One region of the Halomonas sp. A020 genome, then DNA from elsewhere that is predicted to be linked to it. Evidence: predicted binding sites of a transcription regulator. Region 1 holds the regulator's gene; each other region holds the start of a gene.
What was found. The regulator sigma-54, encoded in region 1, starts transcription at its own class of promoters, with help from an activator protein. The targets are predictions, from matches to a motif close to TGGCACNNNNNTTGCTNT.
Positions count from the first base shown of each region.

Region 2: a site for sigma-54 is predicted at 2,339-2,356, ahead of FRH_RS10900 (CmpA/NrtA family ABC transporter substrate-binding protein). Genes of this name have one in related genera too.
Region 3: a site for sigma-54 is predicted at 2,684-2,701, ahead of speB (agmatinase). Genes of this name have one in related genera too.

Region 1 is NZ_AP022850.1:3,632,329-3,638,793, forward strand. Features, by position in the region: gene lptC (LPS export ABC transporter periplasmic protein LptC) at 1-97, shown strand, start outside; gene lptA (lipopolysaccharide transport periplasmic protein LptA) at 106-600, shown strand; gene lptB (LPS export ABC transporter ATP-binding protein) at 614-1,372, shown strand; gene FRH_RS17140 (RNA polymerase factor sigma-54) at 1,478-2,893, shown strand; gene raiA (ribosome-associated translation inhibitor RaiA) at 2,991-3,299, shown strand; gene ptsN (PTS IIA-like nitrogen regulatory protein PtsN) at 3,304-3,771, shown strand; gene rapZ (RNase adapter RapZ) at 3,830-4,747, shown strand; gene FRH_RS17160 (HPr family phosphocarrier protein) at 4,786-5,055, shown strand; gene pmbA (metalloprotease PmbA) at 5,074-6,414, opposite strand.
Region 2 is NZ_AP022850.1:2,342,750-2,349,214, forward strand. Features, by position in the region: gene ntrB (nitrate ABC transporter permease) at 1-828, opposite strand, end outside; gene FRH_RS10900 (CmpA/NrtA family ABC transporter substrate-binding protein) at 831-2,114, opposite strand; gene FRH_RS10905 (sigma 54-interacting transcriptional regulator) at 2,549-4,507, shown strand; gene FRH_RS10910 (TolC family outer membrane protein) at 4,656-6,125, shown strand; gene FRH_RS10915 (efflux RND transporter periplasmic adaptor subunit) at 6,191-6,465, shown strand, end outside.
Region 3 is NZ_AP022850.1:734,863-741,327, reverse strand. Features, by position in the region: gene FRH_RS03390 (ABC transporter ATP-binding protein) at 1-1,000, opposite strand, end outside; gene FRH_RS03385 (sigma 54-interacting transcriptional regulator) at 1,105-2,523, opposite strand; gene speB (agmatinase) at 2,799-3,749, shown strand; gene FRH_RS03375 (YjiH family protein) at 3,887-5,269, shown strand; gene FRH_RS03370 (5-guanidino-2-oxopentanoate decarboxylase) at 5,280-6,465, shown strand, end outside.

The DNA of each region.
Region 1 (6,465 bases):
GGAAGCTTCCCGCATGGACGTTTGGCTGGATGACAGCCAGGTCCGCCTGACCAACAACGTGCGCGGCGTGCATCCGCCGGCCACTCGTACCCCCTAGGAGTCGCGATGAATGCCTCTCTCCGCAGCACCCTCTTTGCTTTAACGCTACCGCTGGCGACGGCTGCCATGGCGCAAAGCCAAGCACCCATCGAAGTAGAAGCCGACCGCCTGGACCTCGACCAGCGCGCGGGCACCGCAGTTTACTCAGGTAACGTGGATATTCGTCAAGGCGAAATGCAATTGCGCGGCGAACGCGTCGAGATTCAGCGCAATGATGCAGGGGAACTTTCTCAAGCCATTGCCACGGGTGAGCGTGCCTACTTGCGCAATCGTCTCGACGACCAGGAGACCCCCATGGAAGGTTGGGCACGGCGCATCATCTATCATGTCGCCGAACGCCGCGTGGAGCTGATCGACCAAGCCGAACTGACCCAGCAAGGCGACCGCTTTCAAGGGGGCCGCCTGGAGTACTTCATCGACCAGGAAGTGGTGCAAGCTCGCTCCGACGTGAACGGTAGCGACAACCAGCGCATTCGCATGACCCTTCAGCCGGAACAATAGGGAGCGCCCACACGTGGCAGCATCAACGTCTGCAGATTCCGCACCTGTCAAAACGCTCTACGCCCACCACCTAGCGAAGAGCTACAAACGCCGCCGTGTCGTCAAGGACATCAACCTGGAAATCGCCCAGGGCAGTGTCGTTGGACTGTTGGGCCCCAATGGAGCCGGTAAAACCACCTCGTTTTACATGATCGTCGGACTGGTCAAATCCGATGCGGGCAATGTGGGTATCGACGATCTGGATTTGACCCACGCGCCCATGCACGAACGCGCCATGGCAGGCATTGGGTATCTTCCCCAAGAGGCCTCCATTTTTCGCAAGCTCTCGGTAGCCGATAACATCATGGCCATCCTCGAGACGCGCAAAACGCTCGATCGCAGTGCCAGAGAAGCTCGCCTGGAGTCACTGCTCGAAGATTTTCATATCACCCATATTCGTGACAACCTAGGCATGAGCCTCTCAGGAGGCGAGCGCCGTCGAGTAGAGATCGCGCGGTCGCTGGCCACCGAGCCCGCGTTCATTCTACTCGACGAACCCTTTGCAGGGGTCGACCCTATTTCGGTCGGCGAAATCAAAACCATTATCCGCGCACTCAAAAAACGCCACATCGGCGTCTTGATCACCGACCACAACGTGCGTGAAACCCTGGATATTTGCGATATCGCCTACATCGTTGGCGATGGCCACATCATCGCCAGTGGAAACGCCCAGGAGATTCTCAATAACCAAAAGGTCCGCGACGTCTATCTGGGCGCTGATTTCCGGCTCTAAACCGAGGCCTGACCAAACTTTTCTTTTAGTGGCATGCTTATTGCACTTGCACCTAGCCATAACTCGCTCTAGGGTGGAGCTTTCTGATTAACGAGTGGTTCTCAGATGGTCATGAAAGCTTCTCTCCAATTGCGTATCGGCACACAGCTGACCATGACACCCCAGCTGCAACAGGCCATTGCCCTGCTGCAGCTCTCTACGCTGGACCTCCGTCAAGAAATTCAGCAAGCACTTGACGCCAACCCTATGCTCGAGCAAGAGGACGAGTTTGGGGAACAGGCAGTCAGCGAGCCGCAAGAGGCCGAGTGGTCTGACAGCATTCCCAACGAACTCTCCGTCGACAGCGACTGGTCGGACACCTACCAAGACATGGGCAGTCTGAGCGGTGGTAGCGAAGGACCCGACTTCGAGCGCCAAGCCGCTGGCCAAAGCCTGCATGGCCATTTGCTGTGGCAACTGGCCATGACCGATGTCAGCTCACGGGAATATGCAATTGCGGAGAGCCTGATCGATGCGCTGGACGCCAATGGTTATCTTACCCAGCCGCTCAACGACATTCGTGAAGGGCTCAAAGCACAAGGTCATGACGGCTTGAGCCAACGGGAAGTGGAAAATACCCTACTGCGCTTGCAGCAGTTCGAGCCGACCGGCGTGTTCGCTCGCGACCTGCGCGAATGTCTGATGCTTCAACTTGCTGCGTTGCCGGAAGACACCCCGCTATTGATGCCAGCCAAACGGCTGGTACGACAGTTTTTGGAGGCGCTAGGCAAAGACGATATGCGCCTCCTCAAGCGCCGTTTGAGCCTGGACGATGAACAGCTGGATGACGTCATTCGATTAATTCGCAGCCTCGATCCCCGACCCGGCAGCGCCTACGGCGTGACCGACGATAGCTACATCACTCCCGATCTGGTCGTGCGCCATGACAACGAAGGCTGGCATTTAGAGCTCAACCCGGACGCTCTTCCACGGCTACGCATCCAACCCGACTACGCCAGCTTGATCAAACGCGCCGACAAGAGCCAGGACAACCAGTTCTTGAAAGAGCACCTTCAAGAAGCGCGCTGGCTGATCAAAAGCCTCTCTAGCCGCAATGACACCTTGCTGCGCGTGGGGCGTGAAATCATCGCTCGCCAAATTGGCTTTCTAGAGCACGGCGAAGAGGCCATGAAGCCACTGATCTTGGCCGACATCGCCGAAGCCGTAGAGATGCATGAGTCGACCATCTCACGCGTGACGACACAGAAGTTCATTCATACACCGCGTGGCGTGTTCGAGTTGAAATACTTTTTCTCCAGTCAAGTCAGTGGCCAAGACGGCGGCGACAGCCACTCGAGCACGGCCATTCGCGCACGTATCAAAAAGCTCATTCAAGAGGAGCCCTCAGGCAAACCGCTCTCCGATAGTCGCTTGGTGACGCTTCTCGAAGAGGGCGGAATAAGCGTGGCACGACGTACCGTCGCGAAATATCGCGAGTCGATGGGCATTCCCTCTTCGAGCGAGCGCCGCCGTTTACGCTAGTTAAACGCTTGGTCGTGACAAACTCACCGCAAGGGCTTTGCAATAGCGTAAAAAGGGTTACAATCGAAGTACAGCCCGATGGATAAGGAGCACGTCAATGCAAGTAAACATCACTGGTCATCACGTTGAACTGACTGACGCCTTGCGTGACTACGTTAACGAAAAGCTGGAACGCGTCGAACGACACTACGACAATATCACCACGGTACAAGTGACCTTATCTGTCGAAAAGGAGCGCCAGCAGGCAACGTGCACGCTACATGCCGCCGGTGCTGACCTTCATGCCGAGGCACTCGATAACGATATGTATGCTGCCATCGATGCCCTTGCGGACAAAATCGATCGTCAACTCGTCAAACACAAGGAAAAAGCACAAGCTCGCGCTCAAGGCGCAGGCGTGCGTTAACTCAATGACGTTGGAAACCATTCTCCCCCCGGAGCGCGTGCTTTATGACGTACCCGGGGGCAGCAAAAAGCGGGTGCTGGAGTTTTTCAGCACCTTCATCGCCCAAAACACGCCCAGCCTTGACAGCCAAGAAGTGTTCAGTCGTTTGATTGGGCGCGAGCGTCTTGGCAGCACGGGGATTGGCAACGGTGTTGCCATTCCCCACGCAAGAAGCCCACACTGCAGTGCCCCCATTGCTGGCTTTTTGAAACTGGCGGAACCCGTCGATTTCGATGCCATCGATGGGGACCCGGTCGATCTCGTGTTCGTTTTGCTGGTGCCTGAAGAAGCCGATGACACGCACCTTGCTTTGCTCGGACAAGTCGCGACGATCATGAACGACGCCGATACTCGCCAACAGCTGCGCAAAGCAGGCAGCCAAAAAGAACTGTTGACGCTGATAACGGCCAAGATACGCGAACAAGCTGCGTAACAGATCTACTCCTTCAATTTGTCTTTACTTCTTACGCTCAAACGCCAAGAGAGACGCTATGCAACTGGTGATCATTAGCGGCCGTTCAGGTTCCGGTAAGTCTATCGCCTTACAAGCGCTGGAAGATCTTGGCTATTACGCGATCGATAACTTGCCTGCCATGCTGTTGGGCTCGCTTATCGACGAGTTGCGCGCCCAGGGTGAGCGCACCCGGATTGCCGTCAGTATCGACGCACGCAACTTACCTACTGCGCTGGAGCGTCTGCCAGCGCTACTTGAAGAATTGCGCCACCGGGAAATTCGTTTTCAGGTGATCTACCTGACAACCGATGCGCGTATTTTGCTGGAGCGTTACTCGGCCACCCGCCGTCGTCATCCCCTCACCCGTGATAGCGACATGACGCTGGAAGAAGCGATCAACAAAGAAGAAGAGACGCTGAATGACATTCGCGACCTCGCCGATTTATTGATCGATACGTCTCGACTCTCCGTACACGATCTGCGACGCCGCATTACCGACCAAGTAGCTCATCAGCGCCAGCATCAACTGACGCTCACCTTCGAGTCCTTTGGCTACAAACGCGGCGTTCCGCTGGATGCCGACCTCGTGTTCGACGTACGCTGCTTGCCCAATCCTTATTGGGACCCTACTCTGCGCCAATATACCGGTCGCGACGCCAACATCATCGACTTCTTGAGCGGCTACCCCGTGGTAGAGGCCATGGCAAGCGATATTGAAACGTGGCTGGAGAAGTGGCTACCGGCTTATCAAAATAGCCATCGCAGCTATATGACCGTGGCCATTGGCTGCACGGGCGGCCAACACCGGTCCGTTTATATGATCGAGCAGCTTGCACAGCGGCTCGTCAAACAAACAGGGGAAGTGCAGTTGAGGCATCGCGAGCTAGGGCTGCAGTACACGCTCAGCGAAACGCCGACAACCCAACATACGGCGGCGACGCCCAGTACTCCCTGAGCCCTCCCTAAAACTCCACTCGGCAAAAAGGAACCAGAGTGCCCGAAAGAACGTTGACCCTTACCAATCAGCGCGGCCTTCACGCCCGCGCAGCCACCAAACTGGTTCAGTGTGGCCAGCAGTTCTCTGCCCAGATTCATGTGTACAAGAAGCAGCAAAAAGCGGATGCTGCCAATATCATGTCACTGCTCATGCTCGCCGCGCCCTGCGGTACCGAGCTCACCGTCATTGCAGAAGGGGAAGACGCCGAACGAGCGCTCGATGCTATCGAGGCGCTATTCGACGCTCGGTTTGAAGAAGATCAGTAATCGATGCAGCGTGAACGCTTAGCTGCCCGCCACGGTCATCGCATCCACCAGCCAGCTCCCCGTGTGAATGCTGCCCCGTGTATCCGTGTCATCCCCTACGCCACTCAGCCCGGCAAACATCTTGTTCAGGTTACTGGCGATCGTGAACTCCTCGATTGGGTACTGAACTTCACCGTTTTCAATCCAAAAGCCTGCCGCTCCCCGCGAGTAATCACCGGTCACACCGTTCACCCCCTGCCCCATGAGTTCGGTGACCCAAATACCTTGCCCCATCTGACTCAACAGCTCGGCTCGTGGCGTTAACGGAGCCAGCAGGCGTAAATTGCGCGCGCCACCTGCATTTCCAGTCGAGTGCATACCTAAACGCCGTGCGCTATAAGCAGAAAGCATGTAGCTGGCAACCTGCCCCCGATCGATGAATCGATTATTACGGGTTTGCACGCCCTCGGCATCGAACGGCGAGCTCGCCGTCGCCCCCACTTCCATGGGTCGCTCTTCCAAGCCAAACCAATCGGGAAAAAGCGGCGTTCCCAGACGGTCACACAGAAAAGAGGCTTCTCGGTATAGCGCACCGCCTGCCAAGGCGCTCATTAGATGACCGATCAGGCCGCTGGCTAGCGTAGGGTCGAACAGCACCGGAAAGGTACCGGTCGGTGGCCGACGCGCACCCAGTCGGCGAAGCGTGCGAGTTGCCGCTTCTCGACCGACTTCTTCCGGGCTGCGTAAATGGTGTGGATTACGTGCGGCGGTGTAATCATAGTCGCGTTGCATACCCTGATCGTCCTGGGCGATCAGCATGCATGAGAGCGAGTGATTGCTGCCTTTTTGAGTGCCCAAAAATCCGTGGCTGTTGGCATAAACACGGACACCCTCGCCGCTGGAGAGTGACGCACCCTCCGACTGATGAATCCCCTCCGCGCTGCGTCCAGCCTGCTCGCAGCGAAGGGCCAGGTCGATGGCCTCATCCGTGGTGAGCGTCCACGGGTGGTGGACTTTCAAATCGGGTAGCTCGGTGGCCATCAGCGACGCGTCTGCCAAACCGGCGGCAGGATCTTCTCCGGTATAGCGCGCGATCGCGAGCGCTTTCTCGACCGTTGCGCGAATCGACGCGCTGCTGGCATCGGTAGACGAGGCGCTCCCCTTTCTCTTGCCCACGTATAGCGTTACCGCAATTCCCTGATCGCGCGACAGCTCAACGGTTTCCACCTCGCCTAAACGAACGCTGACGCCCATGCCTTGATCGACGCTGGCACCCACTTCAGCAGCATCTGCACCTAGCTGCTTTGCTAGGGCAAGCGCTTCTTCAGCGCGCTGTGTCAGTAATGCCTGCTGCGCCGATGCATCAAATGCCTGTGCCATGTGGCCTCCTTTTCGCCTGAAACGCGTTGGCGGATCAATGTTGTGGTCACA
Region 2 (6,465 bases), 1.3 Mb from region 1:
ATAGGCAAGCGACATATCCAGCAGCATGCCCACCACGCCGATCATTAGGATGGAAAAGATCACGCTGGTCAGGTCGAGGTTGTTCCACTCGTTCCAGACGTAGTAGCCAATGCCCGTACCGCCCACCAGCATCTCGGCGGCCACGATGACCAGCCAGGCGATGCCGATGGAGATCCGCATACCGGTCAGAATGGTGGGCGCTGCCGCAGGTAGAATGACCTTGAAGGCCGTTTGCAGCGACGACAGCTCGTGGGTGCGGGCCACGTTCACCCAGTCGTTGCGTACGCCCGCCACGCCAAAGGCCGTGTTGAGCAGCATGGGCCAAATGGAGCAGATAAAGATCACGAAGATGGCGGAGGCTTCGGAATCGCGAATGATGAACAGTGCCAGCGGCATCCAGGCCAGCGGGGAGATGGGCCGCAACACCTGAATGAACGGGTTGAGCGCTCTGTACGCCAGCGGCGACATGCCAATCAAAAAGCCAATGGGAATCGCCACCAGCGCGGCCAGCAAATAGCCGCTGAGCACGCGATACAGCGAATAGCCCAGCTGAATGCCAATGCCTTTATCGTTGGGGCCTGCATCATAAAAAGGGTTCGAAAGCTCTTGCCACGCTTTGACGGCGATTTCTGAAGGTGGCGGTACTTTAGCGCTCTCATCGGCCCCGGCCAGCAGCTGCTCGTATTCGCTCAGCTCGGCACCTCCCCCCATGAGCGGGGATTGATTCAACCCTTCCCAGATGCCCAGACCCACGACCAGCAACATGATGGCAAGAATCGTGGCGCGAACGTTTAGGCTCAATTTCCACTCGGTAGTGGTGCGGTCCATGGTTAACCCCTCCGAATGGCGAAGCTGTCGACGTACGCTTCGGGCTGGGTGTAATCAAAGGTCTTGCCCATGATTTGGTAGTTGCGGGCGGTCTCTTCGGGCGCTTCATAGCCCAGCTCGCGCATCACGGTCTGCGCATCGGTAGCCAGATACACGTCCCGAGCGATCTGCTGATAATCCACGTCGCCTTCGATATAGCCCCAGCGCTTCATCTGCGTCAGGATCCAGACCGCCATGGAGTGCCAGGGGAAGGGGTCGAAATCGATGCGGTCGGGCACGTTCTGTACGCCGCCCAAACCGTCGGCAAAGCGCCCGGTGAGTACTTGCTCTATGACCGTGACCGGCTGGTTCAGGTAATTCGTCGGAGCAATGGCTTCGGCAATCTCTGAGCGGTTGGCAGGGTCGGAGGAGTACTGTGTCGCGTCGATAATCGCGCGAAGCAAAGCGCCGTAGGTGTTCGGGTTCTCGCGGGCAAAGCGGGCGCTGGTGGCAAAGGCGCAGCAGGGGTGTCCGTCCCAAATCTCTTTGGTCAGCAGATGAATGAAGCCGATGCGTTCGAATACCGCGCGCTGGTTGAAGGGGTCGGGTGATAAGAAGCCGTCGATGTTGCCTGCCCGCAGGTTGGCGACCATCTCGGGCGGCGGAATCACGCGAATTTGAATATCTTGATCCGGATCCAAGCCGTGCTCGGCGACATAGTAGCGCAGTAGGAAGTTGTGCATGGAGTACTCGAACGGTACGCCAAAGGTAAAGCCTTTCCACTGCTGCGGATCGCGCTTATCCAGGTGGTCGTTATGTAGCACGATGGCCTGACCGTTGATGTTTTCTACCGCTGGCATGATGAATGGCTCGGGCGTGGAACCCGCACCGAGGGTCATGGCCAATGGCATGGGCGTTAGCATGTGCGCCGCGTCGTATTCGCGGTTAAGGGATTTATCCCGCGCCACTGCCCACCCCGCGGTTTTGATGACCGAGACATCCAGGCCGTAGCGCTCATAAAAACCCATGGGGTGGGCCATGATGATGGGGGTAGCGCAGGTAATGGGAACGAAGCCCACATTAAGCTGGGTTTTCTCGAGCGGACCTAAACTCTCTTTGACGGCGGCTTTGATCGAATCTAGGGGGAACAGGCTCGCTAACGCCGCGGCGGCCGTGCCGCCACCCACCAGCTTCATGAACTGACGGCGGTGCATGTCGCTATGGCCAAACATGCCGCGTATTAAGGCGCTTTCGACCACTCGATCCATAACGTCATCGGCGCTGCTTGGCGTTAACGATGGTGCCACTGCGTTTGTCTGATGCGGGGACCTAGCGCTGTTGGGTTGGGAGGGGGAGCACTGATGGCAATCGCACTGTCGTCCGTGAATCAGTGATTGGCGATGATCGAACGGGTTGCCAAGACTGCTGGGGTCGTTGTTCTCTTTCATGGACGTTCACCTCACAGGAGCAAAAGGGGTTTAAGCTGCGCCGTCTTGGTGCGTAACGATTCCCTGCGGCGCTATGTCCATAGATAGCGACTTATATGCCAAAACGAGTTTTTCTGATGTTTTTGTCGATGAGTCATAGGGTTACTGGTGTGAGAAGGCAGTCGCTGAGTCAACGAATTCGTCACGATTTTTCGTCAATGACGATATTTCGTTGTTTAAATAACGAAAATTCGTGATTGGCCCGCTGTTTGTATGGAAAGAGAGTCGTCCAGCTGGCTGCCAAGGAGCCTGTGATGCGTGGCACTTCCCACTCCTCGATCATCGAAACGCCCTTAACGCATATGGCCAGCCATACGCCGCTGGCCATGATCATCGTCGATCCGCTTAGCGATTCCCTGATCGATGCCAACCCTGCCGCCTGCCACTTGCTGCTCCTAGCGCGTGATCAAACCCTCACCACCCCCTTCAGTCACCGCTTGAGCGCCTCACTGCCGCTATGGGTCAGCTTTACCGACGAGGTACTAACGACCGGGCAAGGGTGGTCGGATGATTTAGTGCTGCTGGATAGCGCCCGCCAACCTCGTCGTGTCGAAGTCTATGGCCAACGCTTGCAGAGCGAATCGCAGCTATTGTTGACGTTGATCGATCGCAACAAGGCCGAACAGCGTCGTGCCAAGGCCGAGCTTAGCCGACAGCACCGGCAAGGGGAGGTGGGCTGGCAGCGGGTCGAGCAGGTGTTCGAGCGTATCGAAAAGCAGAACCAGCTGATTCTCAGCGCGGCCGGGGAGGGCATTTACGGCCTGGATGCCGATGGCAAAACCACCTTCGTCAATCCGGCCGCCGAGCGCATTCTTGGCTGGAGTACGGAGGATATGGTGGGCCACGATGCGCATCTGATGTTTCATCATACCCACGCCGATGGCAGCCACTTCCCCGTCCAGCAGTGCCCTATCCATGCCTCGTTTAGTGATGGTCAAGTGCACCATGTGGATGACGAAGTGTTCTGGCATAAAAATGGCGAGGCCATTCCCGTGGAGTACACCAGCACGCCGATTTTCGAAATGGGCCGATTAGTGGGAGCGGTGGTCCTGTTTCGCGATATTCGCGAGCGTAAACGTGCCGAGCAGCAGCTACGCGATGCGCTAGAAGAGGTGGAGTCGCTCAAACGCCGCTTGGAGCTAGAGAACCAGTATCTGCAAGAAGAGATCAAAGCCGAAGTGAACCACCGCAATATCGTCGGCAACAGCCCGGCGGTGGCCAAGCTGACTCAGCAGATTGCCATGGTCGCGCCGACCAGCGCTAACGTGCTGATTAGCGGCGAGTCAGGTACTGGCAAAGAACTGATTGCCCGGGCAATTCACGCAGGTAGTACTCGCAGCGACCGGCCGTTGATCCGCGTGAACTGTGCCGCGATTCCCCGCGACCTCTTCGAGAGTGAGTTCTTCGGTCACGTGAAAGGCGCCTTTACCGGCGCGGTGCAAGACCGTCCGGGACGCTTTGAATTGGCCCATGGCGGCACGCTGTTCCTGGATGAAGTAGGGGAAATCCCATTAGAGCTGCAGAGCAAGCTGCTGCGCGTATTGCAGGATCAGCAGTTCGAGCGGGTGGGGGATAACCGTACCCGCGAAGTGGATGTGCGGGTGATTGCGGCGACCAATCGTGAGTTAAAAGAGATGATCGATGCCGGGCAGTTTCGCGAGGATCTCTACTTCCGATTGAACGTCTTTCCCATCGACTCCGTTCCACTGCGCAAACGCATCGAAGACGTGCCGCTGCTGGCCCGCCACTTCTTGCATCGCGCCTGCCTGAAGTTCAACAAACCTGGGGTACGAATACCGCCTGCGCAACTTGATGTCCTCACGCGTTATCCCTGGCCCGGCAATATTCGCGAGTTGGAGAACGTCATCGAGCGTCAGGTAATCGTGACGCAAGATCAGCGGCTCTCTTTCGATGACCTTTTGTTGGTAGAGCCACTATCTCGTCACACGGCGTTCAACGAAACGTCGCACGATAGTAGCGAGTTGCCCGACCACCTGCTCACCGAGCAAGCGCTGTGCCATCAGCAGCGGTGCAATGCACTAAAAGCGTTGAAAGCCGCAAACGGAAAGGTGTCTGGGGCGGGAGGAGCGGCTGAGCTGTTGGGCATGAAGCCCACCACCCTCACTTCGCGACTGCAAAAATGGGGCATCGATCCTCGGCAATATCGCAGACGCCAGCGCAAAAGTACGTCAGCCAACGATGCTTTGGACTAAGGTTAGGGAGGATCTGCTTGACATCCGTTTGTACACACAAATCAGGCAACTTCAAGTCTAGCATACATACATGAATGTAACTATAATGCCACTCTTTCATAATGGTGCTCTGCTGCGCCGTCTTACGTTGACACCTAGAGGCAATCCCATGCGACTAGCACACTGGGCAGTCAATGCCCCCTTCCGCCCCCTATTGTTGGCAGTACTCACGGCGTCCTTTATCGCGCCCGCCCAAGCGGCCGATTTGGTGACCATTACCCGTGACGCGCTGAATAACAATGCGGCTCTGGCCTCTGCGCGGTCTGAGTTTTCAAGCGTCGAAGCGGCGCGTGACGTCGCCCGCGGTGGACTGCTGCCTCAAGTGAACGCCTCTGGCAGCGCTGTGCATAACGAGCAGTTCGAGAGTCAAGGCTCGGCCCGTGGTGCCGGTACCGGAGCAGGGGCTAATGCGGGTGTCGGCGTCAGTGACGATAGCTACAACACGGTCTCTTTGACGTTAGAAGCCACCCAGGCTCTATTCAATGCGGTGACACGGCAGGAAGTCACTCAGGCAGAGCGTCAGATCGATCAGCAGGTCTATCTGCTGGCCGCCACCGAGCAGCAGCTGTTGATCGATGTGGCCAGTGCCTACTTCGATATTCTACGCGCTCATGAAGTGTTGGAAGCACGGTTAGCGCAGGAGCGTGCTATCGGCCGTCAGCTAGAGCAGGCCCGTGAGCAGTTCGAGGTCGGTTTGATTGCGATTACCGAAGTCGAGGAGGCGCGGGCGAGCTTCGATCAATCTCGCGCCGATCGCATTGCTGCCGAGAGCAACCTGCAAGTAGCGTTTGAAGTGCTGGAGCAGCTTACCGGCCAGCGTTATGCCAGCATCGAAGCCCTGGGCGATAGTATGCCCATCGCGCTGCCGACGCCCACCGACCGTGATTACTGGGTCGAACAGTCACTGGAGCGCAACCCCCAGGTACTTGCCCAGCAGGCGGGTATCGAAGTTTCTCGTGTGGGAGTAGAGCTGGCCCGTGCTGGTCGTTTGCCCACCGTGCAAGCGTTCGCCAACTATCAGTACGCCGACAGCGACAGCGAATTAGTGAGCGGTTACGACACTTCCGCTCAGGTCGGTGTTTCGGCGAACGTGCCGATCTATACCGGTGGCAGCACCAGCGCCAGCATTCGACAAGGCACTTTCCAATTGGAGAGCAGCCAGTACGACTTCGAGTCTCAGCGCCGCACTACGATTCAACAGGTTCGCTCGCTCTATACCCAGGTCAGCAACAACGTCGAAACGGTCGAAGCGCGCCAGCAGGCCATCGTGTCCAACCGCAGCGCGCTGGAAGCGACCCGCGCGGGTTACGAAGTGGGTACGCGCAATATCGTCGACGTGCTCAATGCCGAGCAAAACCTCTATAACGCCATCGCCAATTATGCCGAGGCGCGTTACGACTATGTCGTGAATCTGCTGTCGCTGCGTCAGCAGGCAGGGCTGCTCGATGTCGAGGCCATCGAAGAAGTGAACGCGTGGCTCACCGGCGAGGACATCCACTTTATTCTACCGGAAAGCAATGAGCCCGACGCGTATCAGCGTGCAATGGATATTGGTGCACCGCCCACTCCAGGTGCTTGACGTACGCTGCGCATGCCTTCTTGGCGGTCGGTCAATGTTTAGAAAAATGAATGGGAATTCGACGCATGAAAAGAGTGATTCACTCAGGTAGAGCGAGTCTAGTGACGCTGATCGCCGCGTTAGCGCTCACGGCGTGTGGCCAGGAGCAGCCACAAGAGCAGCAAAGCCAGCAGCAGGAAGCGCCGCCCCACCCGGTGGAGGTCACTGAGATAGCGCGTCGGGACATACCGCTGGATAAATCCTACCCCTCGCTGTTGCGCAGCGATAGTGAAGTGACGCTCGTGGCACGCGTCAGCGGCTTTTTGGAAGAGCGCCACTTCGAACCTGGTCAAATGGTCGA
Region 3 (6,465 bases), 1.1 Mb from region 1:
AGAGTTTGCAGGGCTTACCCGAGAGCGCTTGCTTACCGCTAAGGCGAACGCGCACGGTGTGATTGCCGACGGCGACATGGGCAATCGTGTCGGCACCTAAGTACTCATCACTGAGTACCTGGGCCGGAATGCCTGCCTCGGATGCTGGGCGCAGTTCGATATCTTCAGGGCGCACGCCCAGCTGCCCCCCGGCGGCCTCCATGGGAGCCACTGGGGTCGAGGGTTCGCCCTCGATAACGGCCCCCTGGTCACCTTGCACTAGAGGCAAAAGGTTCATGGCCGGGCTGCCAATAAAGCTGGCAGCAAAAGCGCTGGCGGGCTGGTTATAAAGTTCGTCGGGTGTGCCGTCCTGCACGATATGTCCTTGTTGCATCAAGATCACACGGTCTCCCATGCTCATGGCCTCCACCTGATCGTGAGTGACGTAAACCACCGTCATATCGAGTCGTGATTGCAGGGCTTTGATCTCCCTGCGCATATCGCTGCGCAGCCGCGCATCGAGGTTGGACAGCGGCTCATCCATCAAACAGATGGGGGGCTCTGAGATAATCGCTCGCGCCAGCGCCACCCGCTGACGCTGGCCGCCGGAAAGCTGGGCCGGTTTGCGGTGCAGGTAATCCGTCAGGTCCACCAGCTCGGCCACCTGGGCCAGGCGCTGCTGCCGTTCTGCCTTCGCTACCTTCCGGCTGCGCAGGCCAAAGACGATGTTGTCGGCCACGCTCAAATGCGGAAATAGCGCATAGGACTGAAACACCATGCTCAGCCCACGGTCGCCAGGTGGCAGGCGTGTCACATCGCGCTCACCAATATGAATCTCCCCGCTGCTGGCTTCTTCCAAACCTGCGATCATGCGCAGCGTGGTGGATTTTCCACAGCCTGACGGCCCCAGCAGGATGACGAACTGCCCAGGCTGAATGTCGAAGGAAATGTCGTTGACTGCCGTGGTCGCGCCCCAGTGCTTGGAAACGCTTTGAAGGCGTATTTGCGGCTGTTGTGACATAGCACCTCCAAGATTGGCCGTGGGCTTATCGGTCAATCATGTGATGGAGGTGTTGCGGTTGAATGACGCTCGTGTGGCAGGGGTGTGACGTATGGGGCTAAGCATCAACGAGAGATGTTAATGCCGTAACGCTGCAACCGGCGTACGACGCTGGATTGGCTGATACCCAGCCGCTTGGCGATGGCGTAGGTGCTGGGCAGCGTGTGACACAACGTTCGTAGCGCGTCCCGCTCTAACCGCTCTAGGTACTCTTTCAAGCTTTCGCCTGAGGCGAGCGGTGCCGCGATAGGTGAAGCAGATACATTCGCCAAGCGGTGGGTATGCTGTTCGATATAGGCCTGCGTTGCAGGCACTTCAATTTGATCGGTGGGGCTTGAAAGCCAGGCTCTCTCCAGCCAGTTTTCCAGCTCCCTGACATTACCCGGCCAGTCGCTGCCCATGAGGGTCGACCATACGTGATTACCGAGAATTTTCTGCCGCCCATAGCGCTGGTTGAGCCGGTTTAAACACGCTTCAACCAGGACGGGAATATCCTCACGTCGGTCGCGCAGCGGTGGCAGAGTGACCGGGATGACGTTGAGACGGTAGTAAAGGTCGAGGCGGAAACGCCCCGCTTCTACCTGTTTGCCCAAATCCTGATTGGTTGCCACGACCAAGCGAAAATCGACCCGACGGGAGCGCGTATCACCCAGGCGCGTCAGGCTGCCATCCTGAATGACTTTAAGCAGCTTGGTTTGCATCAATAGCGGCAGCTCGCCGATTTCGTCCAGAAACAGCGTGCCGCTTTCGGCCTGCTCTAACAGCCCCGCTTTGCCTTGCCGGGCTGCACCGCTGAAGGCGCCGGGCTGATAGCCAAACATTTCGGACTCAAACAGATTTTCCGGGATTGCCGCGCAGTTCACTTCAATAAAGGGGCCGTCGCAGCGCTGGCTCCACCGGTGTAGCTGCTTGGCGAACGCGGTCTTGCCGACGCCTGATTCGCCGAGCATCAGCACGTTGGCATCCGACGGCGCGACACGCTTGAGCAGCAGGGCGATTTCCCGCATCACATGGCTTCTGACCTGCAGGTTATCCAACGCGTCATCCAACGCCTGCTCTTCGGCATCGGGCGCGGCCTGGCTGCGCTTTAAGTGTTCGCTAAAGCGTTTTTGTAGCAGGGCGTACTCGTCCTGCAGAAGCTGTAAGTCGGTGAGATCTCTTGAGCGGCTGATAATGCGCTCTAGCGTGCCGTTGACGAACACCGGGTAGGCTTCTGCGATGACGCGGCGACCCGTGCCGGTGATTTGCATTAGCTGAGCGGGCTGGCGGGTGCGCATCACTTCCAGGGTGATGGAAGGTTTCAAAACGCCGGCCGCCTGCAGCTGTTGAACGCTGCTGGAGAGCAGCTCTTCCCGCGAGACGCCGTACACCGCCTCGGCACCTGGGCTTATATCCAAGATTTGACCGTCGCCACTGACAATAAAAAAGTGGTCATTCGCGGTTTCCACAATGGTTTGCAGTACGCGCCTGTCGATTTCACTCATGCGTCCCTCCTTATCTACCGCACCCGCTTTTGTATCGTTGGATGAACAGGACAATGCAAATATGACTCGTTGATTCATTTTTGCATCGTTTCATTAGCGTTGCGATTCATTTTTGCATCGATGGGGCGGTAAACCTCCCTACTTATCAGCGCAGGTGACTTGGCATGGTCTGTGCACTGATCTGTGCATCAACGATGCATGAGCGGTATGAGCTGGATAAATCGCTGAAGCGCCGAGCCCTTCAGGCTGGCCACAATAAATCCAAGGAGAGAACGATGTCGGAATTCAATCAGCCGCTGGGCGGCAACACCATGCCGCGCTTTGCAGGCCCTGCCACCATGATGCGCCTGCCCACACAAGAGAGTGCCGAAGGGCTGGATGCAGCGTTTATCGGCATTCCCATGGATATCGGTACATCGAACCGCCCCGGTACCCGCCTGGGGCCACGCCAGATTCGCGATGAGTCGCGCATGTTGCGCCCCTTCAACATGGCCACGGGGGCAGCTCCCTTCGAGCGTCTTCAGATCGCCGATATCGGTGACGTGCCCATCAACACCTTTCATCTGCCGAAAAGCGTCGACATCATCACCGCCTTCTACGACGACGTGCTGAAGCATGACTGCATTCCTCTCACGCTAGGGGGCGAGCACACGCTGACGCTGCCGATTCTACGCGCCATGGCCAAAAAGCATGGCCCGGTGGGCTTGATTCATATCGATGCCCATGCGGATGTGAACGAGCATATGTTCGGTGAGCCGATTGCCCATGGCACGCCGTTCCGCCGCGCCCAAGAGGAAGGGCTGCTGGCTCATAACAAGGTCGTGCAAATCGGCCTGCGTGGAACCGGCTATGCCCCGGAAGATTTCGACTGGTGCCGCGAACAGGGTTTCCGCGTAGTGCCCGCCGAGGAGTGCTGGTACCGCTCGCTGGCCCCACTGATGGCCGAAGTGCGTGAGCAAATGGGCGATACCCCGGTGTATATCAGTTTTGATATCGACGGGTTGGATCCCTCCGTTGCCCCTGGCACCGGCACCGTGGAGATGGGCGGGCTGACCTCTGCCCAAGGCTTGGAAATCGTGCGGGGCGCTGCGGGCTTGAATATCGTTGGTGGCGATCTAGTGGAAGTGTCGCCGCCGTACGACCCCAGCGGCAACACGGCGCTAATGGGCGCCACGCTGCTTTATGAAATGCTCTGCGTACTGCCCGCAGCGCAACGCCGCCCGTAAGCGCTGCCTGCAAAAGTGCCCTGCACCAAGCGCCGACCTAACAAGGCGCAGATGACAATACATGAGAAGGGAAGCCTCGCTTCCCTTCCGGACGCCGCCAGCCCACCTCCAATAATCACACTCAAAAGGTGAATCGTATGTCTCATTCTCAAGCGAAGTCGGAAGAACCGACATCGACGGCCCCCATCCCTAGCCGAGATTTACTGAAGTTTCTGATCCCTTCCATCATTGGGGTAATGCTGTTTTTGGTGCCTTTCCAAATAGGTGATTCGATCAATATTGGCATGGGGATCATGGCAGATGGGCTGCAATCTCTGCTGGAGGACGCCTTACCCGCTATCGCGTTGTTCGTATTGTGCCTGTCAGTCGTCGTGACGCTCTACGTTAAAGTCACCCAACCTGCCTGGGCGAAAAGTGGGCCTTTCCACGATATGTTCAATGTGGGCGCGATTTGGATAGCCATGCGGGTCTTGGGCGCCGTTTTTGTCATCATGACCTTTTTCCAGTTTGGGCCTGAGTTCGTCACTGCGTCGTTTACCGGCGGTGTCATGCTCAATGACTTAGCCCCTGTGTTGTTGACCTTTTTCTTCTTTGCTGCCGTATTGCTGCCATTTCTGGTCGAATTCGGTTTCATGGAGTTCATTGGCACCATGGTACGCAAACCGTTTCGCATTATTTTCAACTTACCTGGGCGAAGCGCTATCGATGCGACTGCCTCTTGGATGGGGTCGGGAACGGTGGGTGTGCTAATTACTGCCCAACAGTACGAGCAGGGCTACTACAATGGCCGCGAAGCCTCGGTGATTGCAACGAACTTCTCTGTCGCTTCCATCGCTTTTAGTCTGTTAGTAGTCAATTTCGTCAATCTCAATCACCTGTTCGTGCCGTTCTACTTTACCGTCGTGGTGTCGGGCTTAATTGCTGCGGTGGTTGTCTCGCGGATTCCGCCGCTGTCGCGTAAATCCAATGACTACTACGAGCCGGTCGGCTGCCAGTTAAGCGAGGAGCGCACCGAAAACGTGGGCCTGTTCCGCTACAGCCTGTTGCAGGCCACCCGCCGCGCAGCGGGCGCACCAGGGCCAAAAGAACTAGCACTGTTGGCGCTGCTCAACGTCATCGATATCTTTCTGACGCTGCTGCCATTGGTGTTTGCGATTGGCACCGTGGCGCTGATTTTGGCCGAGTTCACGCCGCTATTTACCTGGCTCTCTTACCCCATGGTGCCGGTGCTGGAGCTGTTGCGTCTTCCCGAAGCCCAGGCGGCCGCCCCTGCCACGCTGGTAGGGTTCGCGGACATGTTCCTGCCTGCCGTGCTGGCCACCAACATCGATAGTGAGTTGACCCGCTTCGTGATTGCCTGCCTTTCCATGACGCAGCTGGTGTATATGTCGGAAATTGGTGCACTGCTGCTCAAGTCGAAGATTCCCATCAGGTTCTGGGAGCTAGCCGTGGTGTTTCTGCTGCGTACGGCCATTACGCTGCCAATCATTGCCTTCATGGCCCATACGTTTTTCTTCTAAGAGGTCATGTATGAACGAGTCAACGACGATGACCTGCGCCGATCTGTTGATCCATCTGCTGCGCGATACCTACGGCGTGCGGGCACTGTTTGGCATTCCCGGTGTACACACAGTAGAGCTGTACCGTGGCCTGGAAAGCAGTGAGGTAGAGCACATCACCCCGCGCCACGAGCAGGGGGCTGGCTTCATGGCCGATGGCTATGCCCGTGCCAGCGGTCAGCCGGGGGTGTGCTTGATCATCACCGGGCCGGGGATGACCAATATAGCCACCGCCATGGGCCAAGCCCTGGCGGACTCCATCCCCATGCTGGTGATCTCCAGCGTTAACCGACGCGATACCCTGGGCTTGGGTCAGGGGCGGCTGCACGAACTGCCCAGCCAGCAGCAACTGATCAGCGGCGTGGCGCGGTTTAGCCACACGCTGCTGGATGCCAGCACGCTGCCGGAAGTACTGGCCCGCGCCTTTGCCGTGTTCAGTGGTGCTCGCCCAGGCCCGGTACATATCGAAATCCCTATCGATCTGTTTAATGCGCCTGTCAGCGTGCCGACTAGCTGGCAAGCGCCCACGCTATACCGCGCGGCTCCCGACCCGGAAGGGCTGGCCGAGGCGGCTCGGCTACTCAAGGCGGCGCAGCAGCCTCTGGTGCTGTTAGGGGGTGGTTGTGTGTCAGCGCCAGACGCCGCCAGGGCCCTGGTAGAGCAGCTGGATGCCCCCACGGTGACGACCATCAACGCCAAGGGACTGCTGGGGCGTGATCACCCGCTGGACCTGGGAGCCAATGCCGCACTGCCCGCTGTGAGGGAGCTGGCTGCCAGTGCCGATGTGATTTTGGCCATAGGCACCGAGCTGGGCGAAACCGACTATGACGTCGTTTTCGACGACGGCTTTCATCTCAACGGCACGCTGATTCGTATCGACATCGATCCCGAGCAGCTGGTGCGCAATCAGCGTACTACGCTCGGCCTGGTGGGCGATGCCGGGCGGAGTTTGCAGCTTCTGCTCAAGCATTTTTCTGAGCCTCTGAAACGTCAGGGCGTCGAGCGAACGGCCTCTACTCTGAACGCTTTGGATTTGGCCAACGATCCCGCGTTTAGCGATTTCGTGCCCCTCTACGCAACGCTGGCCGACCATTTGCCTGACGCCATTCTCGTGGGCGACTCCACCGCGCCGGTGTATGCCGGCAACCATCTGGTCA